One region of the Streptomyces griseus subsp. griseus genome, then DNA from elsewhere that is predicted to be linked to it. Evidence: riboswitches for the same ligand, from Rfam matches in the RefSeq annotation. Region 1 holds a riboswitch; each other region holds the start of a gene.
What was found. A riboswitch is a leader RNA that binds a small molecule or an ion and turns the genes downstream of it on or off. The one in region 1 is predicted to bind cobalamin.
Positions count from the first base shown of each region.

Region 2: linked by a shared signal. The riboswitch ahead of D6270_RS01610 (ABC transporter substrate-binding protein) and the one ahead of metE (5-methyltetrahydropteroyltriglutamate--homocysteine S-methyltransferase) in region 1 are both predicted to bind cobalamin.
Region 3: linked by a shared signal. The riboswitch ahead of D6270_RS11725 (ABC transporter substrate-binding protein) and the one ahead of metE (5-methyltetrahydropteroyltriglutamate--homocysteine S-methyltransferase) in region 1 are both predicted to bind cobalamin.

Region 1 covers NZ_CP032543.1:6,387,178-6,396,553, forward strand. Annotated here, with positions in the region: gene cobF (precorrin-6A synthase (deacetylating)) at 1-298, shown strand, start outside; gene D6270_RS28680 (hypothetical protein) at 417-614, opposite strand; cobalamin riboswitch at 916-1,062, shown strand; gene metE (5-methyltetrahydropteroyltriglutamate--homocysteine S-methyltransferase) at 1,245-3,569, shown strand; gene D6270_RS28690 (pyridoxal phosphate-dependent decarboxylase family protein) at 3,811-5,304, shown strand; gene D6270_RS28695 (lysine N(6)-hydroxylase/L-ornithine N(5)-oxygenase family protein) at 5,342-6,727, shown strand; gene D6270_RS28700 (electron transfer flavoprotein subunit alpha/FixB family protein) at 6,809-7,771, opposite strand; gene D6270_RS28705 (electron transfer flavoprotein subunit beta/FixA family protein) at 7,843-8,628, opposite strand; gene D6270_RS28710 (TetR family transcriptional regulator) at 8,816-9,376, shown strand, end outside.
Region 2 covers NZ_CP032543.1:363,531-372,906, reverse strand. Annotated here, with positions in the region: gene D6270_RS01635 (beta-ketoacyl-ACP synthase 3) at 1-48, shown strand, start outside; gene D6270_RS01630 (beta-ketoacyl-[acyl-carrier-protein] synthase family protein) at 32-1,288, shown strand; gene D6270_RS01625 (acyl-CoA dehydrogenase family protein) at 1,352-3,406, shown strand; gene D6270_RS01620 (acyl carrier protein) at 3,493-3,774, shown strand; gene D6270_RS01615 (beta-ketoacyl-[acyl-carrier-protein] synthase family protein) at 3,771-4,994, shown strand; cobalamin riboswitch at 5,091-5,278, shown strand; gene D6270_RS01610 (ABC transporter substrate-binding protein) at 5,339-6,388, shown strand; gene D6270_RS01605 (FecCD family ABC transporter permease) at 6,508-7,509, shown strand; gene D6270_RS01600 (ABC transporter ATP-binding protein) at 7,506-8,291, shown strand; gene D6270_RS01595 (PRC and DUF2382 domain-containing protein) at 8,406-9,376, opposite strand, start outside.
Region 3 covers NZ_CP032543.1:2,556,548-2,565,923, forward strand. Annotated here, with positions in the region: gene D6270_RS11715 (ABC transporter ATP-binding protein) at 1-421, opposite strand, end outside; gene D6270_RS11720 (FecCD family ABC transporter permease) at 453-1,493, opposite strand; gene D6270_RS11725 (ABC transporter substrate-binding protein) at 1,490-2,491, opposite strand; cobalamin riboswitch at 2,530-2,733, opposite strand; gene D6270_RS11730 (M67 family metallopeptidase) at 2,747-3,169, opposite strand; gene D6270_RS11735 (amino acid permease) at 3,339-4,784, opposite strand; gene D6270_RS11740 (DUF2017 domain-containing protein) at 5,113-5,727, opposite strand; gene clpS (ATP-dependent Clp protease adapter ClpS) at 5,783-6,100, opposite strand; gene D6270_RS11750 (nicotinate phosphoribosyltransferase) at 6,180-7,508, shown strand; gene D6270_RS11755 (isochorismatase family protein) at 7,765-8,361, shown strand; gene D6270_RS11760 (hypothetical protein) at 8,440-8,844, opposite strand; gene D6270_RS11765 (immune inhibitor A domain-containing protein) at 8,969-9,376, opposite strand, start outside.

The DNA of each region.
Region 1 (9,376 bases):
CGGCAGGCGGCTCGCCGGAGGGTTCCCGGACGACGACGGCGACATCGTGGTGATGCTGGACGGCCACGCGAGCTTCACCCATCTGACGGGCAGGGGGCTGTGGATCTACTGGGGCGCCTACATCGGCACCCCGGACGAACTCCTCGTCTCCGGCCCCCTCGACGAGGTCGCCGGGCAGATCAGCCGGGTGCGCGCCGAGGCCCGCGAACGCCACGGCTGGATCATGGACACCTATCTGCTGCGCCACGGGCCGGAGGCCGCCCACGGTACGGAGAGTCCGGGCGGCACCGGCAGCTGAGGGGCTCCGGCCCGCGAGCGGGGGCCCGGACAGGTGGCGGGTGTGGGATGACACCGGGCGGCGGGTCGCGTCGAGGCGCGGGCGGCCGCCGCACCTCGCCGTCGGACCCGGCCGGAGGTCAGCTCCGGGACTCGTGCGCCCGGATCACTCCGAGCCCGTGCCCCAGACTCGGGCACTCGGCGGTCAGGTCGTTGCCCCGCACCAGATAGTCGTGCACGCGCCCGTCAGCGGGCCGCTCCACGGCCCGGTACAGCGTGCCGTTCACGGTGATCGTCCAGTCGTCGCCGTCCTGGGCCCACCCGACTGTCTTCTTCATATGGCGCTTCCCTCGCTCGTCGCCGCCGTGGATCGGCGGCCGGGTATTGGCAGGAAGAACGGCCTGTGACGCTCTGTGGTTCCGGTTCGCCTACGCCATTCGGTTACATCTGTGTCACCGTGCCACCACGACCTGACCGGAAGTCAGCGAACGGGCGAAGAGGAGCGGAACCCGAGGTCACCCGTTCGGAGCCCGTGTCTCATATCACCGTCCGAAGTGTGAACAACGGTGTGCGCCCGGTGGCCGTCCCCTTAGGGTGGCCGGTGCAGCTGGTTCGCCCTGTCCGCCAGGCAGGGTGTCGTAAGAGGGAACCCGGTGGGAATCCGGGACTGCCCCGCAGCGGTGAGTGGGAACGACCGCCGTCATACGCACTGGGCCCGGCCGGGTCTGGGAAGCGACGGCCAGTAGGTGTCTGCCCCGGCAGACGTGCCCGCGAGTCCGAAGACCTGCCCGTTGCCCGCACGCGACCGTTCGTGTGCGGAGTTCCCGGTGACCTCGTGGGCGGGTCGGCGTAACCGTCGGGTGGACGGACACGGTCAACGTGTCGTGTTCCCGCCCGATTTCGTCACCCCTTCGCGTCCGCGTCCCGTCCCGGGATCAGCTGGAGACATGCTCGCGAAGGAGAGTCACGTGACAGCGAAGCCCGCAGCCGCGGCAGCACGGGCCACCGTGTACGGCTACCCCCGCCAGGGTCAGAACCGTGAACTGAAGAAGGCCATCGAGGGCTACTGGAAGGGCCGCGTCGACGCGGACACCCTCCGGCAGACCGCCGCCGAACTGCGCAGGGGGACCTGGCAGCAGCTCGCCGAGGCCGGGGTCCACGAGGTGCCGACCGGTGATTTCTCGTACTACGACCACGTCCTGGACACCAGTGTCATGGTCGGCGCTGTCCCCGAGCGGCACCGTGAGGCGGTCCGGGCGGACGCCCTCGACGGCTACTTCGCCATGGCCCGCGGTACGCAGGACGTGGCGCCGCTGGAGATGACCAAGTGGTTCGACACCAACTACCACTACCTGGTGCCCGAGTTGGGCCCGGACACGGTGTTCACCGCCGATTCCGCCAAGCAGGTCGCCGAGTTGCAGGAGGCCCTCGCGCAGGGGCACACCCCGCGCCCGGTCCTCGTCGGACCCGTCACCTACCTCCTGCTCGCCAAGGCGGCCCCCGGGGTCGCCGCCGACTTCGAGCCGCTGACCCTGCTGGACCGGCTCCTGCCCGTGTACGCCGAGGTCCTCGCCGACCTCCGGGCCGCGGGCGCCGAGTGGGTGCAGCTGGACGAGCCCGCCCTCGTCCAGGACCGCACCCCGGCCGAGCTGAACGCCGCCGCCCGCGCCTACCGCGAGCTCGGCTCCCTCACCGACCGCTCCAAGCTGCTGGTCGCCTCCTACTTCGGGCGGCTCGGCGAGGCCCTGCCGGTGCTCGCCAAGTCCCCGGTCGAGGGGCTCGCGCTGGACTTCACCGAGTCCGGCGCGGCCAACCTCGCCGACCTCGCGGCGGCCGGCGGACTGCCCGGCAAGCGCCTGGTCGCGGGCGTCGTCAACGGCCGCAACATCTGGATCAACGACTACGAGAAGTCGCTCGCCACCCTCGGCACGCTCCTCGGCCTCGCGGACCACGTCGACGTCTCCGCCTCCAGCTCCCTCCTGCACGTCCCGCTGGACGCCGACGCCGAGCAGGACATCGACCCGCAGATCGCCCGCTGGCTCGCCTTCGCCAAGCAGAAGACCGCCGAGATCGTCACCCTGGCCAAGGGTCTCTCCCAGGGCACCGAGGCCATCTCCGCCGAACTCGCCGCCAACCGGGCCGACCTGGCCTCCCGCACCGACGCCGCCGTCACCCGCGACCCGGCCGTCCGCGCCCGTACGGCGGCCATCACCGACGCCGACGGCCGCCGCTCCCAGCCGTACGCCGAGCGCACCCTCGCGCAGCGCGCCCACCTCGGACTGCCGCTGCTGCCGACCACCACGATCGGCTCGTTCCCGCAGACCACCGAACTGCGCACCGCCCGCGCCGACCTGCGGGCCGGCCGCATCGACGAGGCCGGGTACGAGGAGCGGATCAAGGACGAGATCCGCGAGGTCCTCTCCTTCCAGGAGAAGGCCGGGATCGACGTCCTGGTCCACGGCGAGCCCGAACGCAACGACATGGTGCAGTACTTCGCCGAGCAGCTCACCGGCTACCTCGCCACCCAGCACGGCTGGGTCCAGTCGTACGGCACCCGCTACGTCCGGCCGCCGGTCCTCGCCGGGGACATCTCGCGCCCGGAGCCGATGACCGTGCGCTGGACGGCGTACGCGCAGTCGCTCACCGAGCGCCCCGTCAAGGGCATGCTCACCGGCCCGGTCACCATGCTCGCCTGGTCCTTCGTCCGCGACGACCAGCCGCTCGGCGAGACCGCCCGCCAGGTGGCGCTCGCCCTGCGCGACGAGGTGAACGACCTGGAGGCGAACGGCACTTCGGTGATCCAGGTCGACGAGCCCGCCCTGCGCGAGACGCTTCCGCTGCGGGCCGACGAGCACGCCGCGTACCTGGCGTGGGCGACGGAGTCCTTCCGCCTCGCCACCTCCGGGGTGCGGCCGGACACCCAGATCCACACCCACATGTGCTACGCGGAGTTCGGCGACATCGTCCAGGCCATCGACGACCTCGACGCCGACGTCATCAGCCTGGAGGCCGCCCGCTCACACATGCAGGTCGCCCGTGAACTGGCGGCCCACGGCTACCCCCGCGAGGCCGGACCCGGCGTCTACGACATCCACTCCCCGCGCATCCCGAGCGCCGAAGAGGCAGCCGCCCTGCTGCGCAAGGGACTTGAGGCCATCCCGGCCGAGCGCCTCTGGGTGAACCCCGACTGCGGCCTGAAGACCCGCGGCTGGCCCGAGACCCGGGCCTCCCTGGAGAACCTGGTCGCCGCCGCGCGGGAGATCCGCGCGGAGCTGCCCACCGAAGCGGCGTGATCCGACCCGGTACGGGAGTGGCCACCGCCGCTCCCGTACCGGGGCACACGACCCCGACTCGGTTCGGGAGCAAGCCGGTTCGCAGGAGGCCCGGCCGGACGGAGCGCGTTCTTCCCCAGCGGCGGAGTTAGGTTAGCCTAACCCGCATCCCGGCTGTGGATCTTGCACTCCGATCGAAGGGCTTCGCCATGGAGCGTGCTCAGGGCCTGCTGCCCGCCGAACTCCGCCTGGGGCGTGCGGTGTGAGCGCCGGTACGGGAGCCCCTTTGGCCGGCGGCGTCCACGGCCCCGGCAGGCTGCGCGCCCTGACCGCCGTCGTCCTGGACGCCCTGGAGACCGCCGCCCGGACCCGGGGCGGACCGATCCCCGCCGGAGGGCCGGACGCCGTGGCCCGCCGGACCACCGCCCTGGCCGCTCCGGTGCTGCCCGAGGAAGGCGTCGGGGCCGAGGCCGCGCTCGCGGATCTGGTGCGGGCCGTCGCCGAGGGGGCCGCCGACCCGGCCGACCCCGCGTGCGTGGCCCATCTGCACTGCCCGCCGCTGGCCGTGGCAGCGGCGGCGGAGCTGGCGGGGGCTGCGCTCAATCCGTCGATGGACTCCTGGGACCAGGCGCCCGCCGCCGGGGTGATCGAGGAGCTGACCACGGCGGCGCTGGCCCGGCTCGTCCACCCGGACGCCCCCGCACCCGACGCCCTCATCACCAGCGGCGGCACCGAGTCCAACCTGGTCGCCCTGCTCCTCGCCCGCGAACGAGCGGCGCCAGGCCCCCTGCGTGTGGTGGCCGGGGCCAACGCCCACCACAGCGTGCACCGGGCCGCCTGGATGCTCGGCCTCCCCGCCCCGGCCGTCGTCGCCTGCCACGACGGCCGCATCGACCCCGCCGCCCTCGACCGCACCCTGGCCGGGCTCGGCGCCGGACCGGTCCTCGTCGTCGCCACCGCCGGGACCACCGACGAAGGGCGGATCGACCCGCTCCCCGAGATCGCCCGGATCGCGGAGCGGTACGGGGCCGAGCTGCACGTCGACGCGGCGTACGGCGGGCCCCTGCTCTTCAGCGAGCGCCTGGCGCCCCGGCTCGCGGGTCTCGGCCGGGCCGTCTCCGTCACGTTCGATCTGCACAAGCTCGGCTGGCAGCCGGTCGCCGCCGGGGTGCTGGCCGTCGCGGACACCGCCCTGCTCGCGCCGCTGTCCCTGCGCACCGACTACCTCAACGCCGACGACGACACCGAGGCCGGGCTCCCCGACCTGCTGGGCCGCTCGGTCCGTACCACCCGGCGCCCCGACGCACTGAAGATCGCGGTCACCTTCCGGGCGCTGGGGCGCCGGGGACTGAGCGAACTGGTGGAGCACTGCGTACGTACCGCTGAGGAGTTCGGGCGGGCCGTCGACGCACGGCCCGAACTACGCCGCCGGCCCGGTGAGATCGGGATCAGCACCGTGCTGTTCCGGCCGGTGGTGGCCGACGCGCTGGAACCGGAGGCCGGGGACGCCGTCGTCGCCGAGGTCCGCCGCACGCTGCTCATGGAGGGCCGGGCCGTCCTCGGGCGGGCGGTGGCCGAGGACGGCGACGGGCGGCGCGGACTCTGGCTCAAGGCCACCCTGCTCCATCCGGCCGCCGCGAGCGCCGAACTGCTGCCGCTCCTCGACCTGGTGACGGAGGCGGCGGAACGGGCGGCGGCCGCCCGCGGCGGCACCGGAGATACCGGCGCCCCGGCGGCGGAAAGGCTGTCGCCATGACGTTGCCGACGCGCACGAATCCTGTGGGAGGAACCCGATGACGCCCGGACCGCGAACCCCGCCCCTCGACCTGCTGGGGGTGGGCGCAGGGCCCTTCAACCTTTCGCTGGCCGCACTCGCCGACGGCGTTACCGGCCTGCGCACCGCCTTCCACGAACAGCGCCCCACCTTCAACTGGCACCCCGGACTGCTGATCGAGGGGGCGACGCTCCAAGTGCCCTTCCTGGCTGACCTGGTGAGCCTGGTGGAGCCGACAAGCCCTTGGTGCTACCTCAATTACCTCAAGACCCGGCGCAGGCTCTTCCCGTTCTACTTCGCCGAGCGCTTCCACATCCACCGCTCCGAGTTCGACAACTACCTGCGCTGGGTGAGCACCGAACTGCCCTCCACCCACTTCGGCCACCGCGTCGACGCGATCGCCTGGGACACGGGGGAGAGCGCGTTCGCCGTCGACTTCACCCGGCTCGGCCCGGACGGCGAGACCCTCGGGAGCGGGCTCGCCCACGCCCGTAACCTTGCTCTGGGCGTAGGCACCGCGCCCCATGTCCCCGCGCCGCTGCGGGACCTTGCCGCCGGCCCCGTACCGCTCGTCCTGCACTCCGCCGACTACCTCGCCCAGCGGGACCGGCTGCTCGCCGCCCGGCATGTCACCGTCGTCGGCTCGGGGCAGTCGGGCGCCGAAGTCCTGCTGGATCTGCTGCGGTTGAGGCCGGAGGGGGCGGAGGGGCTCACCTGGCTCGCCCGTACCCCGGCCTTCGCGCCCATGGAGTACAGCAAGATCGGGCTGGAGCAGTTCACCCCGGACTACACGCGCTACTTCCACGGCCTGCCGCAGGCCACCCGGGACCGGCTGCTGCCCAGCCAGTGGCAGCTCTACAAGGGGGTCAGCGGCGACACGCTCGGGGACATCCACGACGAGCTGTACCGGCGCAGCCTCGGCGGCGACTGGCCCGACGTCACCCTCACCCCGGGCATCGAGGTCACCGGCGCCACCGTGACGGACGGCGGCCGCATCGAACTGACCGTGCGGCACGGCCAGCAGGAGGCCGGGGGCAGGCTGACCACGGACGCGGTGGTCCTCGCCACCGGATACCGGGAGCGCCCGGTCGACACGCTGCTCGCCGCGCTGGACCCGCACATCGTCCGCGACGACGCCGGGCGGCCCCAGGTCGACGAGGCCCAACGGCTCGTCCTGGCACCGGAGATCGAGGGAGCCGTCTTCGTGCAGAACGCCGAGCGGCATACACACGGGGTCGGCGCACCGGATCTGGGCCTGGCCGCCTGGCGCTCCGCCGTCATCATCAACGCGCTGACGGGCAAGGAGACGTACCCGCTGCCGGACCGGACCGCCTTCACCACGTTCGGACTCGGAACGGAGGACCGTGCCGGGGTGCCGGGGCGGACAGCCGAAGAGCGGCGGTGATACGGCGCTGGGCCGCGCGGTGGGGTGCACCGTGCGGCCCAGGGCGGGGGTGTTGCTGGGTGGTGGGTGTTGTTCGGGGTGTCAGTTCTTGCGGGTGTTGATCTCTTCGGTGAGCTGGGGGACGACGGTGAAGAGGTCGCCGACGATGCCGTAGTCGACGAGGTCGAAGATCGGGGCTTCGGCGTCCTTGTTGATCGCGACGATGGTCTTGGAGGTCTGCATCCCGGCCCGGTGCTGGATCGCGCCGGAGATGCCCGAGGCGATGTAGAGCTGGGGGGAGACGGACTTGCCGGTCTGGCCGACCTGGGAGGTGTGCGGGTACCAGCCCGCGTCGACGGCGGCACGCGAGGCGCCCACCGCGGCACCCAGGGAATCGGCGAGGGCCTCGATCAGGGGGAAGTTCTCCGCCCCGTTGACCCCGCGGCCACCGGAGACCACGATCGCGGCCTCGGTCAGCTCCGGACGCCCCGTCGACTCACGCGCCGTGCGCGCGGTCACCTTCGTCCCCGTCGCACCCTCGCTGAACGACACCGGCAGCGCCTCGACCGCACCGGCCGCCGGGGCCGGCTCCACCGGGGCGGAGTTCGGCTTGACCGTGATGACGGGAACACCCCTGGAGACACGGGACCGGGTGGTGTAGGAGGCGGCGAACGCGGCCTGCGTGGCGATGGGGCCCTGCTCACCGGCCTCCAGATCGGTGGCGTCGGTGATGAGGCCCGACCCGGTCCGCAACGCGAGACGGGCGGCGATCTCCTTGCCCTCGGCCGAGGACACCACCAGCACCGCCACCGGCGACACCGCCTCGAACGCCGCCTGCAACGCATCCACCTTCGGAACCACGAGATAGTCCGCGAACTCCGCGGCATCCGCGGTCAGCACCCTCACCGCACCGTGCTCACCCAGCACACCCGCGGTCCCCTGCGCCCCCGCACCCAGAGCCACCGCGACCGGCTCACCCAGACGCCGCGCCAGCGTCAGCAGCTCCAGGGTGGGCTTACGGACCGCACCGTCCACGTGATCGACCAGAACAAGAACTTCAGCCATGACAACGCACTCCAGACAGGAAGAGGAAAGAGACGACAGAAAGGAGGGGGGGTGGGTGGCCTGCGGGCGGGCTAGATGAACTTCTGGCCCGCGAGGAACTCGGCGAGCTGCTTGCCGCCCTCACCCTCGTCCTTCACGATCGTGCCCGCCGTACGCGCCGGACGCTCGGCCGCCGAGTCGACCGCCGTCCACGCACCCGCCAGCCCCACCTCGTCCGCCTCCAGCCCCAGATCATCCAGGTCCAGCGACTCCACCGGCTTCTTCTTCGCCGCCATGATCCCCTTGAACGAGGGGTAACGCGCCTCACCGGACTGATCGGTCACCGACACCACCGCCGGCAACGACGCCTCCAGCCGCTCCGAGGCCGTGTCACCATCACGACGCCCGGTCACCACACCACCCTCGACCGCGACCTCCGACAACAACGTGACCTGCGGAACACCCAACCGCTCGGCCAGAAGAGCCGGCAGCACACCCATCACACCGTCGGTCGAGGCCATCCCGCAGACCACCAGGTCGTAACCGGCCCTCTCCACCGCCTTCGCCAGCACCAGCGACGTCCCCATCACATCCGTGCCGTGCAGACCATCGTCCTCGACATGAACAGCCCTGTCCGCACCCATCGACAACGCCTTGCGCAACGCGTCCTTGGCATCCTCAGGACCCACCGTCACCACGGTGACCTCCGCACCATCCGCCGCACCCGCGATCTGCAACGCCTGCTCGACCGCGTACTCGTCCAGCTCCGACAACAGACCGTCGACATCCTCACGATCCAGCGTCAGGTCATCGGCGAAATGCCGGTCACCGGTCGCGTCGGGCACGTACTTCACACAGACAACGATCCTCAAGCTCACGCCGGCTCTCCTGCCTACCTGGGTGTGGTCCCCCGCCGATCGGGCCCGGTCCCACCTGGGTGTGGTTTCTAAGGGTGACCTTATGGTACTCAGTACCCTCTGTAAAGGTACCCAGTGCCAAAAGCCCCCTTCCGGTGCTACGTTTCGCCGCATGAGCGAGGCACGCGGACCCGAGAAGAAGGCACCCATGCGGGAGGTGCTCGCCCAGGCGGCTTTCGGGCTCTTCCTGGAACGGGGCTTCGAGCGGACGACGGTGGACGACATCGTGGCGCGGGCCGGCGTGGGACGCCGCTCCTTCTTCCGTTACTTCCCCTCCAAGGAGGACGTGGTCTTTCCGGACCATGAGCGGTGTCTCGCCGAGATGACGGAGTTCCTCGCCGCCGTGGACGACGGTGATCCGGTGGGCGCGGTGTGCGACGCGGCGCGGATCGTGCTCCGGATGTACGCGGCCGACCCCGAGTTCTCCGTGCAGCGCTACCGGCTCACCCGGGAGGTGCCCGGACTGCGGACGTACGAACTCTCCGTGGTGCGCCGCTACGAACAGACGCTCGCCGGGCACCTCCGGGGCCGGTTCGGGGCGGGCGGCGACGGGGAGCTGCGGGCCGAGGTGATCGCCGCCTCCGTGGTGGCCGCGCACAACAACGGGCTGCGGCTGTGGCTGCGTTCGGGCGGTGCGGGCGATCCCGAGGCGGCCGTGGACCACGCCCTCGACCTGGTGCGGGACGTGTGGGAGCGGCCCGCCGGACCT
Region 2 (9,376 bases), 6.0 Mb from region 1:
ATCTCGACGGATTCTACGGAAGGAACACAGCATGTCGCAGTCCGCTGATCAGGGCACCGGAGCCGCCACCGGCACCGCCATCGCGGTGACGGGGGTCGGCCTGGTGACACCCGCAGGGGCTGATGAGCACAGCTTCTGGGAGGGGCTGTGCTCCGGGCACTCCACCGCCCGCCGACGGCCGGAACTGGCCGGTCTCCCGGTCGACTTCGCCTGCGCGGTCGACTCCATCGACCTGGACGAGGCGGTGGGCGGCCGCTCGGTGTGGCGGATGGCCCGGTTCGTGAAACTGGCCGTCGTCGCGGCCCGGCAGGCCGTCGCCGACGCCGGTCTCGACCCGGCGGTGTGGGACGGCGGCCGGGTCGGCGTGGTGCTCGGCGTCGGTGTCGGGGGCGTCTCCGTCCTGGTCGACAACGCCGCCAGGCTGGCCGCGTCGGGGCCGGAGGCGGTCTCGCCGCTGCTCGTCCCGATGATGATCCCCAACGCGGCGGCGGGCGAGGTCGCCATCGCCCTGAAGGCGGGCGGCCCGTCCCTGGCGCCCGCGACCGCCTGCGCCTCCGGGGCCACCGCGATCGCCGTCGCCCGCGATCTGCTGCTCGGCGGCGGCTGCGACGTGGTGGTGGCCGGGGGCGCGGAGTCGGTGCTCACCCCGCTGGTGGTGACCGCGTTCGCGCGGATGGGCGCGCTCTCCACCCGTACCGCCGATCCGGCCGGTGCCTCGCGGCCGTTCGCCGACGACCGGGACGGGTTCGTGATCGGCGAGGGGGCCGCCATGCTCGTCCTGGAGCGCGAGGAGGCGGCCCGCGCCCGGGGCGGCCGGGCCCGCGCCCTGCTCACCGGGGCCGGTTCCAGCACGGACGCCCACCACCCCACCGCCCCGGCCCCCGACGGGCGGGGCGCCCAGCGCGCGGTGCAGGCGGCTCTCGACCAGGCGGGGTGGGCGCCGGGCGAGGTCGACCACATCAACGCGCACGGCACCTCCACCCCCCTCAACGACGCCATGGAGACCACCCTCATCTCCCGGCTCTTCCCGCACCGCCCACCGGTCACCGCACCCAAGGGCGTCCTCGGCCACACCCTCGCGGCGGCGGGCGCGATCGAGGCGGTCGCCACCGTCCTGACGCTGGAACGTTCCCTCATCCCGCCGATCGCCAACCTGGACTCCCTCCCCGACGCCTTCCCCCTCGACTGCGTGGTGAAGGAGCCCCGCCACCAGCGGGTGGAGCGCGCGGTGAGCCACTCCTTCGGCTTCGGCGGGCACAACGTGGCGCTCGCCTTCCAACGCACCTGACCCCGCAGGGCCGTTCGGGAACGGCGAGGGGTGTCCTCGCCGTTCCTTGATCGTTACCCTGTCGTGACCGTATCCACGCATGAACCACCCAGGCCCTCCACAATCGATCTGCTCACCCGAGTGCTCTACGGCGACAACTTCCGCCAGGAGCACGGGTTCTGGCGACGACTGCTCACAACAGAACCGTTTCGCCGATCCGGTGGGGGCACCCCCGACGAACGGCTCGCCCTCTCCTACCACCGGCTCCGCATCCTCAACAACGCGCTGGACAGCGGCGCGAGGCTGGCCGCCGACCCGCGCGCCCTGGCCGCTCTGCACGAATGGCTCGGCCCGGTCGACCCGGCGCTGACCACCGTCGCGGGCATCCACTACAACCTCTTCCTCGGCTCCCTCCTCGACCACGACCCGGGCACGCTGCGGGACCTGTCGGACTTCCTGGAGCTGCGGAACATCGGCACCTTCCTCTGTACGGAGGTGGCGCACGGCAACGACGCGGCGGCCGTCGAGACGACCGCGACGTACGACCGCGAACGCGACGGCTTCGTCCTGCACACGCCAAACTCCGGCGCCCAGAAGTTCATGCCCAACACCAGCCCCGCGGGCGGTCCCAAGACCGGTGTGGTGGCCGCCCGGCTCCTCGCCGACGGCACCGACCACGGGGTCTTCCTCTTCCTCGCCCCGCTCACCGACGCCACCAGCGCCCTGCCCGGCGTACGGGTGCGGCGGCTGCCCGCCCGGATGGGCTCCCCGGTCGACCACTGCCTCACCTCCTTCGACCGCTACTTCGTGCCGCGCGAGGCCCTGCTCGCCGGGGAACAGGGGCGGATCGGCGCGGACGGGCGGTTCACCAGCGAACTGGCCAACCGCAGAAGGCGGTTCCTCCTCTCCATCGGCCGAGTCACCCCCGGCAAGCTCTCCATGAGCGCCTGCGCGGTCGGCTCCGCCCGGGTCACCCTCGCCCTCGCGATCCGGTACGCCGGTCACCGGCTGGTCTCCGGCTCGCGCGGCTCGCGCCGGGTGCCGGTCTACGCGCACCGCAGCCACCACGGCCCGCTCGCCGGGGCGATGGCGACCGTCTTCGCGATGAGCCTGCTGCACCGCCGGGCGCTGGACCGCTGGGAGTCCGCCCCGGCCGCCGACCGGGCCGAGGCCGAGCGGCTGGTCGCCGTCGCCAAGGGGTGGATCACCTGGCAGGCGCGCGGCGTCATCGTCGAGTGCCGGGAGCGGTGCGGGGCCCAGGGGCTGCTGGAGAACAACGGCATGACCGAACTGTTCACCGGCATCGAGGGCGCCATCACCGCGGAGGGCGACAACCTCGCCGTCCACGCCAAGGCCGCCGCCGAGATGCTGTTCAGCGTCACCGTCCGGGACGAGGAGGAGTCCGGGCGGCCCGGAGAGCTGGACGACCCCCGCTTCCTGGGGCGACTGCTGGCGGCGGTGGAGGACATCTGGTTCGACCGCGCCCGGGAGCGGATCAGCGCCGCCCCGGCCGGCGATCCGCTCGGCCGGTGGAACGCCGCCTCGGGCCCCGCGCTGCGCGGGGTGGAGGCGTACGGCTACCGGCAGGCGGGCGAGGCGTACGAACAGGCCGCCGCCGTACTGCCCGAAGGCCCGGCCCGCGAGCGGCTGACCGAGCTGCACCGGCTCTTCGCCCTCCAGTGGATCGCCCGCAACAGCGGCGACCTGCTGGCCGCCGGACGGCTGACCGCCGAACAGGTGTCCTTGCTGCCCGACGCCGTGGAGCGGCTCATCGCGACCGTGGCCCTCCACGCCCCCGAGCTGGTGAAGTCGTTCGCACTGCCCGAGCGGCTGATGTCGGACTGGCCGATCGCCGGACCCGGTTACGCCGACGCCTACGACGACCCGGAGGGGGCCTGGCACCGGGACCGCAGGCCGGGGGGAGCGGTGGGGCGCAAGCCGGGCGGAGCCGGACGACGTACGGCGGACTTCCGGCGGCCCGCCTGCGGCAGCAAGCGGCGGCGTCCGCTGCGCGAGAAGGTGGCGGCGCTCGGGACGCGCGGGGTGCTGCTGGCGTACTGGGGAACCACCTCGGTGCTCTCCCGATGGTTCGAGAAGCCGCAGGTGAGCGTAGACGAATCGGTTCGCCCCAAGGCGTAACCGGAGGTTCTCATTCCAGTTATTTCGACGGTGGGCCGTGCGTCGTGCCCCCGCTGTCCAGGACGCCGCAGATGAGAGGAAACACCGTGAAGAGCCAGACCATCCACCCGAAGATCACCGAGGTGCTGACCGAGACGTTCAAGGTGCCCGCAGCCGAAATCCTGCCGGAGTCCACGATGGACAGCCTGGAGATGGACTCCCTGGCGGTCGCCGAGTTCGCCGTCATCATCAAGGAGACCCTGGGGGTCGCCGCCGACTCCGAGAAGCTCTACAAGGACGCCACGCTGGCCGACATCTCCGCGTTCATCGACGCGGCCGTCGGCGGCGAGGAGGCAGGCAGTGCGGTGCCGGTGAGCAACACCCGATGAACCGACCCGCCATCGCCGTCACCGGCCTGGGGATGATCACCCCGGCCGGCCACACCACCGACACCACCTGGGACGGGGTCTGCCGCGGGGAGTCCTTCGCGCGCACCGTCCCCGAACTGCACGGCTGCGCCGTCGACTTCGCCTGTACGGTCTCCGGCATCGATCTGGACGAGGCGGTCGGCGGCCGGACCGCCTTCCGGATGGGCCGGTACGTCAAGTTCGCCGTCCTCGCCGCACGGGAGGCGGTGGCCGACGCCGGGCTCGACCCCGCCCACTGGGACGGCGCCCGCGTCGCCGTCGTCGTCGGCACCAGCAGCGGCGGCTCCGCCGGACTGACCGAACAGGCCGTCGCCCTGGAGCGGCGCGGCCCCGAGGCCACCTCGCCCTCGGGCATCCTGCTCACCATCCCGAGCATGCCCGCGGCCGAGATCGCCATCCAGATGAAGGCCACGGGCCCCAGCCTCGCCCCCTGCACGGCCTGCTCCTCCGGGGTGACCGCCCTCTCCGTGGCCCGCGACATGCTGGCGCTCGGACAGTGTGACATCGCGATCGCCGGAGCCACCGAGTCGATCGTCTTCCCGGTCGCCATGACCGGCTTCGCCCGCTCGGGCGCGGCGGCCCCGCGGGACGGGGACCCCGCCCGCCTCTGCCGCCCCTTCGCCGCCGACCGGGCCGGACTCGTCATGGGCGAGGGCGCCGCGATCATGGTCCTGGAGCGGGCGGCGGACGCCCGCGCCAGGGGAGCGGCCCCCCGGGCGCTGCTGGCCGGTACGGGCGCCACGACCGACGCCCACCACCCGACCTCCCCGCACCCCTCCGGGGCGGTCGCGCAGGCGGCCGTCGACGCGGCGCTGGCCGACGCGGGGTGGCGGGCCGAGGACGTCGACCACGTCAACGCGCACGGGACCTCGACCCCCCTGAACGACGCCACGGAAGCCGCCCTCATCGGCCGGGCCTACCCGCACCGGCCGCCCGTCACCGCCCCCAAGGGCGTACTGGGCCACTGCATGGGGGCGGCCGGTGCCATCGAGGCGGGGCTGACCGTCCTGACGCTCCAGCACGGCATCGTCCCGCCGATCGCCAACCTGGACGCCCCCGACCCCGGGTTCGCCATCGACTGCGTCACCAAGACCCCGCGTGAGCTGCCCGTACGACGGGCCGTCAGCCACTCCTTCGGGTTCGGCGGACAGAACGCGGTGATCGCGCTCCAGGCTCCGTAAGGCGCTGCCGGGCCGGTGCGGCGGGACGATCCCGCGCCGCACCGGCCCACCCGGGGGAGCGGCCCCTGCACCGGCTCTGAGCTGCGCGAAGACCCGTGATAGCTTGCCGGGGCCAGTCGAACCCCAGCGACGGGGTCAGGGAATCCGGTGCGAGACCGGAACTGACGCGCAGCGGTGAGGGGGACGGGCGGGGCCACGGCCACTGGAGCGCACACGCGTTCCGGGAAGGCGTCCCGCCCGGACGAACCCGAGTCCGAAGACCTGCTGGCACCCGTGCCCCGCACCGGGACACGGGAAGCGTACGACGGGCTCCGCGGCTGGGCCCAGAGACACCGAGGTCCTCCGTGCTGTCCAAGGCCACCCCTGCCCCGATACGCACCGCCGCCCTGTTCGCGGCCGGCGTCGTCCTGCTCACCGCCTGCGGCGGCGGGTCCACCACCTCGTCCGCCGAGGGCGGCGAACGGGCCGACGGCTTCCCGCTCACCCTCAGGAACTGCGGCCGCACCGTCACCGTGAAGGCGCCGCCCCAGCGGGCCGTCTCGGTCGACCAGGGATCGACCGAGATCCTGCTCTCGCTCGGCCTCGCCGACCGGCTCGCGGGCTCCGCCACCTGGAGCGACCCGGTGATGAAGGGCCTGGAGAAGGCCAACGAGGGCGTGGAGCGCATATCGGAGAACCGGCCCTCCTCGGAGAAGGTCCTCGACAAGGAGCCCGACTTCCTCTCCGCCTCCTTCACCTCCACCCTCGCCAAGGGCGGCGTCGCACCCCGCGAACAGTTCGAGAAGCTGGGCGTCCCCACCTACATCTCGCCCGCCGACTGCATCGGCAAGGACAACAGCGGCGGTGGTGACGGAGCCCGTACCGCACCCCTCACCATGGACAGCGTCTACACCGAAGTCCGGGAACTCTCCCAGGTGTTCGGCGTCCCCGAGCGCGGCGACGCCCTGGTGAAGAAGCTCCGGGCCCGGGTGGCGAAGGCCACGGACGGCATCGACGGATCGAAGGCCTCCCTCCTCTACTGGTTCTCCGACTCCAAGGCCCCCTACCTCGCGGGCTGCTGCGGCGCCCCCGGTGTCATCACCCGGGAGCTGGGCGCGAAGAACGCCTTCGACGACACCCACGACGAATGGCCACAGATCAGCTGGGAGACGGTCGCCGACCGCAACCCCGACGTCCTGGTCATCGGCGACCTGAGCCGCACGATGCAGACCGCCGAGAGCGCCGAGAAGAAGATCGAGTTCCTGGAGTCCAATCCGGTCACCAGGACCATGGACGCCGTCAGGAACCGCCGGTACGTGCTGCTCAGCGGGCAGGCGATGAACCCCACCATCCGGACCGTCGAGGGAGTGGAGCGGGTCGCCGCGGGGCTGCGCGACTTCGGGCTCGCGGGGTGAGCGGGGGGAACCCGGAGGTGAGGGAGACCGCGGCGCTGAAGGAGCCCCGGGCCGGGAAGGAGACCGCGGACCGGGAGGCATCGGCTGCGCCGGGCCCGGTCCGGGGCAGCGGCCCGCTCGTGGCCCTGCTCTGGGCCGGCGGGCTCGCGCTCCTGCTGCTCTCCGTCGCCGTCGCCGTCACGATCGGGCCCGCCCGGATCTCCGTCCCCGACGTCTGGTCCGCCGTCGCCTCCCACCTGGGCTTCGGCGCCTCGGAGCTGAGCCCGATCCGGGACGGCATCATCTGGAACCTGCGCATGCCCCGAACCCTGCTCGCCGCCGTGTGCGGCGCCGGGCTCGCGGTGTGCGGCACGGTGATGCAGTCCCTGCTGCGGAACCCGCTCGCCGACCCCTTCGTCCTCGGCGTCTCCTCCGGAGCCTCCACCGGGGCGGTCGTGGTGGTCGTCCTCGGCGTCGGCGGGGGAGCGGTGTCGCTGTCGGCCGGGGCGTTCGTCGGGGCCATCTGCTCGTTCGCCCTGGTGCTGCTGCTGAGCCACACCCTCGGCTCCACCACCGACCGGGTGGTGCTCTCCGGGGTCGCCGCGATGCAGCTCTTCTCCGCGCTGACCTCGTTCGTCGTGATGACCTCCGCCGACGCCGAGCAGACCCGCGGAGTGCTCTTCTGGCTGCTCGGCTCGCTCAGCGGGGTCGGCTGGAGCGAGGTCGCCCTCTGCACCGCCGTCCTCGGACTCTGCCTGGTGATCTGCCTGGCCCACGCCCGTACCCTCGACGCCTTCGCCTTCGGGCAGGACGCGGCGGCCGCGCTCGGCGTGAACGTCGCCCGCACCCGGATCGTGCTGCTGTGCACCACCGCCCTGCTGACCGCCGCCCTCGTCAGCTCGGCCGGAGCGATCGGCTTCGTCGGCCTGGTCCTCCCGCACGCCGCCCGTGCCCTCACCGGCTCCGGGCACCGGCGCCTGCTGCCGGTCACCGCGCTGGCCGGGGCGATCTTCCTCGTCTGGGTCGACACGCTCGCCCGCACGGTCCTGGACCCGCAGGAGGTGCCCGTCGGCGTCGTCACCGCGCTGATCGGCGTGCCCGCGTTCGTCGCCGTCCTCTACCGCACCCGGAGCACGCCATGAGCCTCGTCGACAGCGGCGGCCTGCGCGCCGAGCGGGTCTGCCGGACGGCCGGCGGCCGCCTCATCCTCGACGGGGTGGACATCACCCCGCCGCCCGGCGACACCGTCGGGCTGCTCGGCCCCAACGGCTCCGGCAAGTCCACCCTGCTGCGGATCCTCGCCGGCCTCCTCGCCCCGGACACCGGCACCGTCACCCTCGACGGCGCCCCCCTCACCGCCCTCGGCCGCCGCACCGTCGCCCGCCGGATCGCCGTGGTCGACCAGCACGCCGTCACCCAGGTCGACCTCAGCGTCCTGGACGTCGTACGCCTCGGCCGCATCCCGCACCGCCGCCCCTGGTCCGCCCCCGACCGTCACGACGAGGAAGCGGTCACCGACGCCCTGCGGCGCACCGGCCTCACCGGCCGGGCCGCACAGTCCTGGCACACCCTCTCCGGCGGCGAACGCCAGCGCGTCCAGATCGCCCGGGCGCTGGCCCAGCGGCCCCGCGAACTCCTCCTCGACGAGCCGACGAACCACCTGGACATCCAGCACCAGCTGGAACTGCTGGCCCTGGTCGCCGCACTGCCCCTCACCAGTGTCATCGCCCTGCACGACCTCAACCTCGCCGCGATGTTCTGCGACCGGATCACCGTGATGAAGGCGGGCCGGGTCGTCGCGGGCGGCACCCCGGCCGAGGTCATCACCGAGGAGCTGATCGAGGACGTCTACGGGGTCCGGGCGGTCGTCACGCCGGACGGGCCGGACGGACGTCCCTCGGTACGGTTCCTGCCGCGCCGCTGACCGTCGGCCCACCGCGCTTCCCCGGACAGCCCTCCGGGCGGACCCGTTGGCACGGGCCCGCCCGGAGGCCGAGGACATGGGAGCGGCCTTCCGGCCGCCGGAGGGGGTGCGCCGTCAGCGGCGGCGTCCCCGGCCGAACTCGCCACCGGTGTCCTTGCCGGTGTCCATGTCCTTGCCGTCGCCGTAGTCGATCTTCTCCTTGCGGATCTCGGCGGAGACTTCCTTCTGCTCGGTGACCCGTTCGGTCTCCAGGCGGACCCGCTCCACCGGGACGGCCTCCTTGCGGACCGTGGCGCGCTCCGCGTGCAGCGTGACCTCCACGTCCTGTTCGCCGAGGTCCGTCGTCCCGGTCACCTTCTCACCGGGCCGCAGCGGCTCGCGGACCACCCGCACCTCCTCGTGGGAGACGGGCACGGACCGGGTGACCTCCTCGGTCACCACGTACTTGTGCAGCCTCGCCCGGCCGCTCTCGTACTCCTCCGTACCGACGTGCAGCTGCTCCTCGGAGCGGATCATCTCCTCCGTGCCGCTCATGTCGGCCGCCCGGGTCCCCGCGCCCGCCAGGGGGCGGGACGTGGCAGAGGCGTCCGTGTCGCGGTGCTTGCCGGTGCCGGCCATACCGGCCGCTCCGGTCGTGCCCGCGGCTCCGGCGCCGGTGGTGGTCCTGTCGGCGGCCTGGGCGTTCGGCTGCATGTCCTTGCCCCGGGCCGCACCCGCCGCACCCGCTCCGGCCGCGCCCATGGCGCCGGTTCCGGCGACCGTCCGGGCGTCGCCGCCCGTGCCGGTGCCCTTGCCGGTGTCACCGAGGTTGCCGGACTTCCTGGTCAGGCCGTAGTGCCGGTAGAGCTCCTCCTCCTCGGCGACGGACAGATGGGCGTCCGCGTCCACGCGAGGCGCGTCCTTGACCGTGTCCTTGGAGTGCGAGACATGCAGGTCGGAGCCCACCCGACGGGCTCCGGCGAGCGGTACGAAGCTCTCCTTCATGCCGAACATGCCGGTCTTGACCGTCACCCAGTCGGGCTTGCCGGTGTCGTCGTCGACGTACACCCGGCCCACGCTGCCGACCTTCTCGCCCTCGTTGTCGT
Region 3 (9,376 bases), 3.8 Mb from region 1:
GGGAGGCGAAGGTACGGGGTTCGAGTGCGGCGATCCCGACCCGCTTCAGGGCCTCGGTGACGAGGGCGGTGTCGGCCGCGTTGTCCGCCTCCCAGAACCGTTTGTGCGGGGCGCGGCCCATCGCGACGACCTGGCCGACGGTCAGCTCGAACCCGGCGTGCCCGTCCTGGGGGACCGTGGCGATCCGCTGGGCGCGGGCCTTCACGGGGAGGGTGGCCAGATCGTCGCCGTCCAGGAGGACACGGCCGTGGGTGGGTCGCAGGGTGCCGTAGACGCAGCGCAGGAGGGTGGTCTTGCCGCTGCCGTTGGGGCCGACCAGGCCGACCGTCTCGCCGTCGGCGGCGGTGAGATCGACCGCGTCGACCAGGTGGCGGCCTTCGCCGATCCCGTACGAGAGTGCCTCGGTGCGCAGGGTGGTCATGGGCGGGCTCCCTCAGCTGTGCGTACGGCTCTCATGCGGGGGCCCCTTCCGGCCTGCGGCGCAGCATCCACAGGAAGAACGGGCCGCCGGTCAGCGCCGTGAGCACGCCCACCGGGATGTCCTGCGGGGCCGCGAGCGTGCGGGCGGCCAGGTCGGCGAGGACCAGGAACACCGCCCCGCCGAGCGCGACCACCGGCAGCAGCGCCCGGTGCGAGGCGCCGACCGCCATCCGGGCCATGTGCGGGACCATCAGGCCGACGAAGCCGATCGCCCCGCTGTACGCCACCAGCGCCCCGGTCATCAGCGAGGCGAGGACGAAGACGGCGGCCCGGAAGCGGGCGGTGTCCAGGCCGAGCACGGTCGCGCCCTCCTCCCCCACCAGGAGCAGGTCGAGGGGGCGGGCCAGGGTGAGGAGGACGGCCGTACCGGCGATCAGGGTGATCGTCGGGAGCGCGAGCATGTCCCAGCGGGCCGCGCCGAGGCCGCCGAGGGTCCAGTAGAGGACTTCCTGGAGGTGGTCGGCGCGGGCGGAGGTGACCAGGATCAGGCTGGTGAGGGCGGAGAGGATGTAGGAGACGGCGACCCCGGCGAGGACGAGCCGGTTGGTGGTGAGCCCGCCCCCGCCGCGCGCCAGGGCGTAGACGAGCAGCAGCGAGAGCAGCGCGCCGGCGAAGGCGGCGGCCGGGATGGTCACGGTGGTGGCGAGGGTCGCGCCGATGCCGAGGACGATCACCAGGACCGCGCCGGTGGAGGCCCCGGAGGAGACGCCGAGGAGGAACGGGTCGGCCAGCTGGTTGCGTACGAGGGCCTGGAGGACCGTGCCGATGACGGCCAGTCCGGCGCCGACGACGGTCCCGAGGATGACCCGGGGCAGCCGGACGTCCAGGACGATCGTGCGGAACGGGCTCGCCTCCGCCCGCCCGGTCAGGATGTCGATCACCTGGGCGGGCGGGATGCGGACGGAGCCGAGGGCGAGTGCGGCGACCACGGCGGCGGCGAGGAGCGCGGCGAGGACGCCGACGACCAGGGTGTAGCGCAGCAGCCGCCGCGGTGCGGGGGTGCGGCAGGTCACGAGGTGGTGGCCGCCGGGTGGAGCTGGGCCGCGAGCTTGTCGACGGCGGCGGGGACGCGGACGCCGAGGACCGCGTCGGAGAGCGGCATGACCGCGAAGCGCTTGTTCTTGATGGCGGGGACGTCGGCGAGGGCCGGGTCGTCGAGGAGGCGCTTCTTCTTCTGGGCGACGGTGGTGGAACCGTAGTCGTAGATCACGATCGCCTCGGGCTTGCGGGCGACGACGTTCTCCCAGGAGGCGTCCCCGAAGGACTTGTCGAGGTCGGCGAAGATGTTGGTGCCGCCGGCACGCTTGATCAGCTCGTTGCCGATGCCCTTGCCGCCGGCGGTGAACGCGGTCTTGTCGCCGCTGTCGTAGACGAAGACGGAGAGCGGATCGAGGTCCTTGAGCTTCTCGGCGGTGGCCGCGTTGTCGGCCTTGGCCTGCTTGATCCAGGCCTCGGCGCGGTCGGTGACGCCGAAGGTGCGGCCGACCTCGCGGATCTCCTCGTACAGGGTTTCCATCGGGGTGTCGGCCTTGGCGCAGCTCTCGGTGTTGAGCCGGGTCTCGATGCCGGACTTCTTGAACGCCTCGCGGCCGCGGCCGTCGCCTGCGGTGAAGGCGCTGCTGTAGCCGCCGTAGACGAAGTCGGGGTTGGTGGCGAGGACCTGCTCGTAGGAGGGGTACTCCTTGGCGATCACCGGTACGGAGGCGTAGTCCTTCGCGTACTTCGGCAGGACCTTGTCGTCGAGGTAGGCGGTGCCGACGAGGGACTTGGTGAGGCCGAGCTCCAGCATGATCTCGGTGACGTGCTGGTTCATGGTGACCACGCGCTCGGGCGGGGCCTGGTACGTGGTGGTGACACCGCAGTTGGTGACGGTGTACGGGAAGCCGTCGCTCTTCGCCGAGGCCTCGGGCTCGCCCTTGGCGTCGGTGGAGGTCTCCGAGGTGGAGCAGGCGGTGAGGACGAGCGGGAGCAGCACGGCGGCGGCTATGAGCGCGGGGGTGCGCCGGGACATGGCGGGGCCTCTCCGGGGGATTTCCGCGTCCCCTGGTCGATGCGTGAAAGGCAGCGGGCCAGTTCCTGGCTTCCGGGCGCGCCCTCCGGTGCGGGGTCGTCCACGGGGGATTCGTCCGTACGGGAGGGCGCGCCCGGTCACAGTGGCGGGACCGTGCCGGATTCGCACCGGCTTCCTGGTTCCTGCTGCCTTGTGTTCGGGTCTGGGGTGCAGTGTGCCAGACCCGTCCGGCGGCTCCGCGATCCGCCCAGGCGCTCAGTACGCTTCGACGACCTGCACGTCTTCCTCGGTGATCTCGCCGTCCACGATGCGGTACGAGCGGAACTGGAAGGGGCCCGCGCCGTCGGTGTCGGCGGTGGAGACGAGGACGTAGTGGGCGCCGGGCTCGTTGGCGTACGTCACGTCGGTGCGGGAGGGGTAGGCCTCGGTCGCCGTGTGCGAGTGGTAGATGATCACGGGCTCCTCGTCGCGGTCGTCCATCTCGCGGTAGAGCTTGAGGAGGTCGCCGGAGTCGAACTCGTAGAACGTGGGCGAGCGGGCGGCGTTGAGCATCGGGATGAAGCGCTCCGCGCGCCCCGTCCCGGCCGGGCCCGCCACCACACCGCACGCCTCGTCGGGGTGGTCGGCGCGGGAGTGGGCGACGATCTGGTCGTGGAGCGCCTGGGTGATGGTCAGCATGGCGCCAGGATAGGCATGCGGGCCTTCCCGTACCGGTGGGCGGTACGGGAAGGCCCGCATGGTGGACGCCGGGGCCCGTGGGGGTGGCCGGGGCGGTCCGGGAGGAGGGTGGTCGTGGGCTCGGGGTGGCCGGGCCCACCCTCGGGGTCGGGGGTGGACGACGCCTGGGTCAGCGCTTGGCGAAGGCGGTGTTCTCCGGGTCGCGCGACTTGAGCACCAGGTAGGAGATGCCCAGGAGGAGCGCCCAGAGCGGGGCGCAGTACAGCGAGATCCTGGCGTCCTTGTCGATCGCCATCATCACGATGACCATGCCGATGAAGGCGAGCGCGAACCAGCTGGTGTACGGGGCTCCCGGGGCCTTGAACGAGGACTGCGGCAGCACGCCCCGGTCGGCCAGGCGGCGGTAGCGGATCTGGCTGAACAGGATCATGATCCAGGCCCACATGCCGGAGATGGTCGCGAAGGAGACGACGTAGTTGAACGCCTCGCCCGGCCACTGGTAGTTGATCCAGACGCCGACGAGCATCAGGGCGGCGGAGAAGGTCGTGCCGGTGAGCGGCAGGCCGTTCTTCGTCAGCTTGGTGAAGGCGCGCGGGCCCTGTCCGTTCATGGCCAGGTCGCGGAGCATACGGCCGGTGGAGTACATGCCGGAGTTGCAGGAGGAGAGCGCCGCGGTCAGGACGACGAAGTTGACGATGGCGGCGCCGATGCCGAGCCCCATCTCCTCGAAGGCCTTCACGAACGGCGAGACGCCCGGCTTGAAGGTGGACCACGGCACGACCGACAGGATCATGATCAGCGCACCGACGTAGAAGACGGCGATACGCCACGGCACGGTGTTGATGGCCTTGGGCAGCACGGTCTTGGGGTCCTTGGACTCCCCGGCGGTGACGCCGACGAGTTCCACGGCGAGGAAGGCGAACATGACGATCTGGAGCGTCATCAGCATGCCGCCGACGCCGTTCGGGAAGAAGCCGCCGTCGTTCCAGAGATTGGAGACGGTCGCGGTGTCACCGGCGTCGGAGAAACCGAGCGTCAGCACGCCGGCGCAGATGAGGATCATGCCGACGATCGCGGTGACCTTGACCATCGAGAACCAGAACTCCAGCTCGCCGAAGAGCTTCACGGAGATCAGGTTGGCGCCGTACAGAATGACGGTGAAGACCAGTGCGGACAGCCACTGCGGAATGTCCCACCAGTACGTCATATAGGTGGCGGCGGCGGTGACTTCGGTGATTCCGGTGACGACCCAGAACAGCCAGTACGTCCAGCCGGTCACGAATCCGAAGAAGGGCCCGATGAATTCGCGGGCGTACTCCGAGAAGGAGCCGGAGACCGGGCGGTACATGAGCAGTTCGCCCAGGGCCCGCATGATGAAGAAGATGACCAGGCCCGCCAGGACGTAGGCCAGGATGAGGCTGGGTCCGGCCCGGTCGATCGCTTTGCCCGCGCCGAGGAAGAGCCCGGTACCGATGGCTCCGCCGATGGCGATCATCTGGATCTGACGGGCTCCCAGACCTCGCTGGTACCCCTCGCCACCGGTCTCGGCCTCCCCGGATTCCGCTCCGGGCCTTCCGTGGTCGGCCTGTCCCTCGTCGACCTGTGCCGATGTCATGTGTGGTGCGCCTTTCTCCACGCCGATCCGCGCCGTCAAGGCTGCGGATCAGGTCCTGATCCCCCCGGATATGGATTGGAGTGCCACCGGCGTTCGGCCGGCTTGTGGCGACCCCGGGAACAGGGGTGGCGTCCCCGGGCGATCGTGAAGATTTATCACGGCCGTCACAGGACACCATGGGACATTCTGTGGCGCATCCCACAGGCAAAAGGGGACAAGGAACTCCATCCGGAGCGAATGCCGCCTATGACTTGGGGGGATCGTTACCCGGATCTGAGCGTCCGTTGAGCGAATGGAGCGGGCCCGGAGGCGGCATCTTTTCCGCCGATTACGGCATCAGTGTCTCGACGAGCGTCTCCTGGAGCGCGCCGAGCCAGAGATAGGCCATCACCATCGGCTTGCGCGGGTCGCTGTCGGGGAGCCGGTAGAGCGAGCCGTCCTCGCCCTCGTCCTCGTCGGAGACCTCCAGCCGGGTGCCGATGGTGAGCCGCAGGTCGTTGAGCGAGCCGAGCCAGGAACGGCACTCGTCGGCGGTGAGGGTGAGTACGGCTCCGCCGTCGCCGACGGGCGTGAGGGCATCGAGCGTCCGTACGACGGCGAGGGCGTCATCGCGCTTGCGGGAGCGCAGGTCGGTCTCGGTGAAGCGGCGGAACTCGGCGGACAGCTCCCGCAGCTCCTCCTCCGACTTCCCGTCGCTCTCGGTGAGCTCGTCAGGCCCCCCGTACGCGTCAGGGAAGAGCCGGGCCAGGGCCGGGTCGGACGGCGGCTTGCTGGGCCCCTCGGCGAAGAGCGCGGCGAGGGGGTCCTCGCCGTCGGCAGGGGTCTCGCCCGGGCCGATCAGTTCGAGCAGCTGCACGGCGAGGGAGCGCAGGATCGAGACCTCGACCTCGTCGAGTGCGACGGCCGCGCCGCCGCCCGGGGTGGCCTCGAAATGGCCGGCCATGGATTCTCCGATGGTGGGTCGAACGGGGCAGGGGGTGCGTACGGCGGCCGGGCCGCTAGTTGCGGTCCTGGGTGAGGGTGGCCCACAGCCCGTAACCGTGCATGGCCTGGACGTCGCGCTCCATCTCCTCGCGGCTCCCGCTGGAGACCACGGCGCGGCCCTTCTGGTGCACGTCCAGCATGAGCTTGTGCGCCTTGTCCTTGGAGTAGCCGAAGTAGGCCTGGAAGACATAGGTCACATAGCTCATGAGATTGACCGGGTCGTTGTGGACGAGCGTCACCCACGGGACGTCCGGCTCGGGGACCGCGAAGGTCTCCTCGGCCGAATCAGGACGTTCGATCTCTAGGGGGGTAGCAACGCTCACCTGTCCCATGCTGCCACCCGGGCGGTCCCCGCGCACAAACGGACCCCACATCTCGTCACTCTGACGAATAGGGGGTAGCATCTCAGCCATGAACTCAGCGGACCTCGGGCGACGGGTCGGCGTTCCGTCGACCGCGCTCTTCACCGACCAGTACGAGCTGACCATGGTGCAGGCGGCCCTCAAGGCGGGCACCGCCTCCCGCCGCTCCGTCTTCGAGGCGTTCACCCGCCGGCTGCCCGAGGGGCGGCGGTACGGGGTCGTCGCGGGCACCGGGCGGGTGCTGGACGCGGTGGAGAACTTCCACTTCGACGACGAGATGATCGGCTTCCTGCGCCAGCAGGACATCGTGGACGAGCCGACCCTCGAATGGCTGGCGGGCTACCGCTTCAGCGGCGACATCTGGGGCTACCCGGAGGGCGAGGTGTACTTCCCGGGCTCCCCCGTCCTGCGGGTGGAGGGCTCGTTCGCCGAGTGCGTGCTGCTGGAGACGGTGATCCTCTCGATCCTCAACCACGACTCCGCGATCGCGGCCGCCGCCTCGCGGATGTCGGCCGCCGCCGGGGGGCGCCGGCTGATCGAGATGGGGGCGCGGCGCACCCACGAGCTGTCGGCGGTGGCCTCGGCCCGTGCGGCGTACGTCGGCGGGTTCGACGCGACCTCTGACCTGGCAGCCGGATTCCGGTACGGGATCCCGACCGTGGGGACCAGCGCGCACGCCTTCACCCTGCTGCACGACACCGAGCGGGACGCGTTCCGGGCGCAGGTGGACTCGCTGGGGCGGGGCACGACGCTGCTGGTCGACACGTACGACGTGGCCGAGGCGGTACGGGCGGCGGTGGAGATCGCGGGGCCCGAGCTGGGTGCCGTACGGATCGACTCCGGGGACCTGCTGCTGGTCGCGCACCGGGTGCGGCAGCAGCTGGACGAGCTGGGGGCGACGGGCACGAAGATCGTGGTGACCTCGGACCTGGACGAGTACGCGATCGCCTCGCTTGCGGCCGCGCCGGTGGATGCGTACGGGGTCGGCACGCAGCTCGTCACCGGGAGCGGGCACCCGACGTGTTCGATGGTCTACAAGCTGGTGGCCCGGGCCGGGACGGCGGACGCGGACGCTCCGCTGGTGCCGGTGGCGAAGAAGTCGCTGGGCGCGAAGTCGTCGGTGGGGGGTCGCAAGTGGGCGGCGCGCCGGGTCGACGAGGGCGGCGTGGCCGAGGCCGAGGTGATCGGGACCGGGGCGGTGCCGGAGGGGCTGCTGGGGCGGGAGCTGTTGGTGGAGCTGGTGCGGGGTGGGGCCGTGGTCGCGCGTGAGCCTCTGGAGGCGGCCCGGGAGCGGCATGTCGCGGCTCGGGCCGGGTTGCCGATGTCGGCGATGCAGTTGTCCCGGGGGGAGCCGGTGCTGGGGACGGAGTATGTGTGAGACCGGGCCCTGTGCGTGTGAGGCCCGGGCCCTCGGCAGGTGCGGGGCCCCCGCCCCGAGGGTTCCGCCCCCGGACGCCGGACGGGCCGCGTCGGCCCGGACGAGCTGGGGTGGCGCCCGGGCGGGCCGGATCGGCGCCAGTGGGTAGGGGTTGATTGTCAGGCCCTAGTCTCTACGCTCGTGGCATCCCCGTGAACGTTGAAGTACCGCCGCTCTCCCCCTCCCCAGCCGCTCTCCCCACCGAAGGACACCCGCCATGCACCGCGCATTGATCGTCGTGGACGTTCAGAACGACTTCTGCGAGGGCGGCAGCCTCGCGGTGGCGGGTGGCGCCGATGTCGCCGCCGCCATCACCGATCTCATCGGTGAGGCCCAGCCCGGCTACCGGCACGTGGTGGCCACCCGGGACCACCATGTCGACCCCGGGAGCCACTTCTCCGACACCCCGGACTTCGTGGACTCCTGGCCGGTGCACTGCGTCGCCGGGACCGAGGGCGTCGGGTTCCACCCGAACTTCGCGCCCGCCGTCGCCTCCGGGGCCATCGACACCGTCTTCGACAAGGGCGCCTACTCGGCCGCGTACAGCGGGTTCGAGGGAGCCGACGAGAACGGGATCGGGCTCGCCCAGTGGCTGCGCGACCGGTCGGTGACCGAGGTCGACGTGGTCGGTATCGCCACCGACCACTGCGTACGGGCTACGGCCCTGGACGCGGCCCGTGAGGGCTTCGTCACCCATGTGCTGCTGGACCTGACCGCCGGGGTCTCGCCGGTGACCACCGAGAAGGCCCTGGACGAGCTCCGGACGGCGGGCGTGAAGCTCTCCGGGAAGCCGGTCGTGGCCGAGGCCCTCTAAGACGATCCGAGGCCCTGGAGCCCCGGGGAGCCGCCGAGGCACTGGAGCCCTGCCACGGCCCCTCGGAGCCGCCCGCCCTCACGCCGCCGGGCGGGCCGGTCCGGCGTACCCGGCCGGGCCCAGCAGGGCCCTGATCGGGTGCCACAGCTCCTGGCAGGACTGGAGCGCGAGCGCCGGCTGTGTGGCCGGCCCCGCCTCGGGCGCCGCCCGCCACAGCAGCCCGTCCGGGTGGTGCAGCACCGCCGTGACCTCGTCCGGTGTGGGCGGCCGGTCGTTGCCGCGCAGGTACACCGCCCGCAGCCCCAGATTGCGCAGCCTGGTCAGGGCGCGCGCCCGGTTCGCCGCGTGGACCAGCACCCGTACCGGGGCACCCGGGCCCGCCTCCGTACCGGCGCGGTGGGCCGCGCCTTCCGTCGGTCTGGTGAGGGTGAGGGCCACCACCACCGTGCCGTTCGGCAATCTGCAGAAACCTCCGCCTGCCATGGATCGCACTCCCCCGTGAGACGTCGTGTCAATAAGGATGTGAACAAGACGCACCTAAACACGATCGGCCGCCGCCCGCTAGAGGGCGACGGCCGATCATGCTCTGACCTGGGGTTTTACGAAATTATCGGCCCGAGGGGCTGACCAGCACAGTCATCGAGGAGCCGTTGAGCGGCTCCAGGACGATGGAGATGCGGGTGTTGGTGTCAGAAACCTTGACACTGCCCGTGGGGTTCTCCTTGTACCAGTAGGTGCCCTTGCGGTCGTCGAAGACCGGGTTGCCCAGCGAGGGCTGGATCTTCAGCGGCACGTCCGCGTTGTGGAGCGTGAAGCCCTTGTTCGGGTACCAGCTGAACGGGGCGTCGAACGGCTGGATCTTGTTGCGTACGACCGTGCCGTCCTTCCACTTCAGCGGCTTGGCGTGCGCGTCGACCGGCAGGATCAGACCCTGGCCCGGGTGGACCGAGGTGTTGTTGTCCTTCTGGGAGGTGTCCCAGAGCCAGACGAGCAGACCGGTCTGGTACGCGTAGTG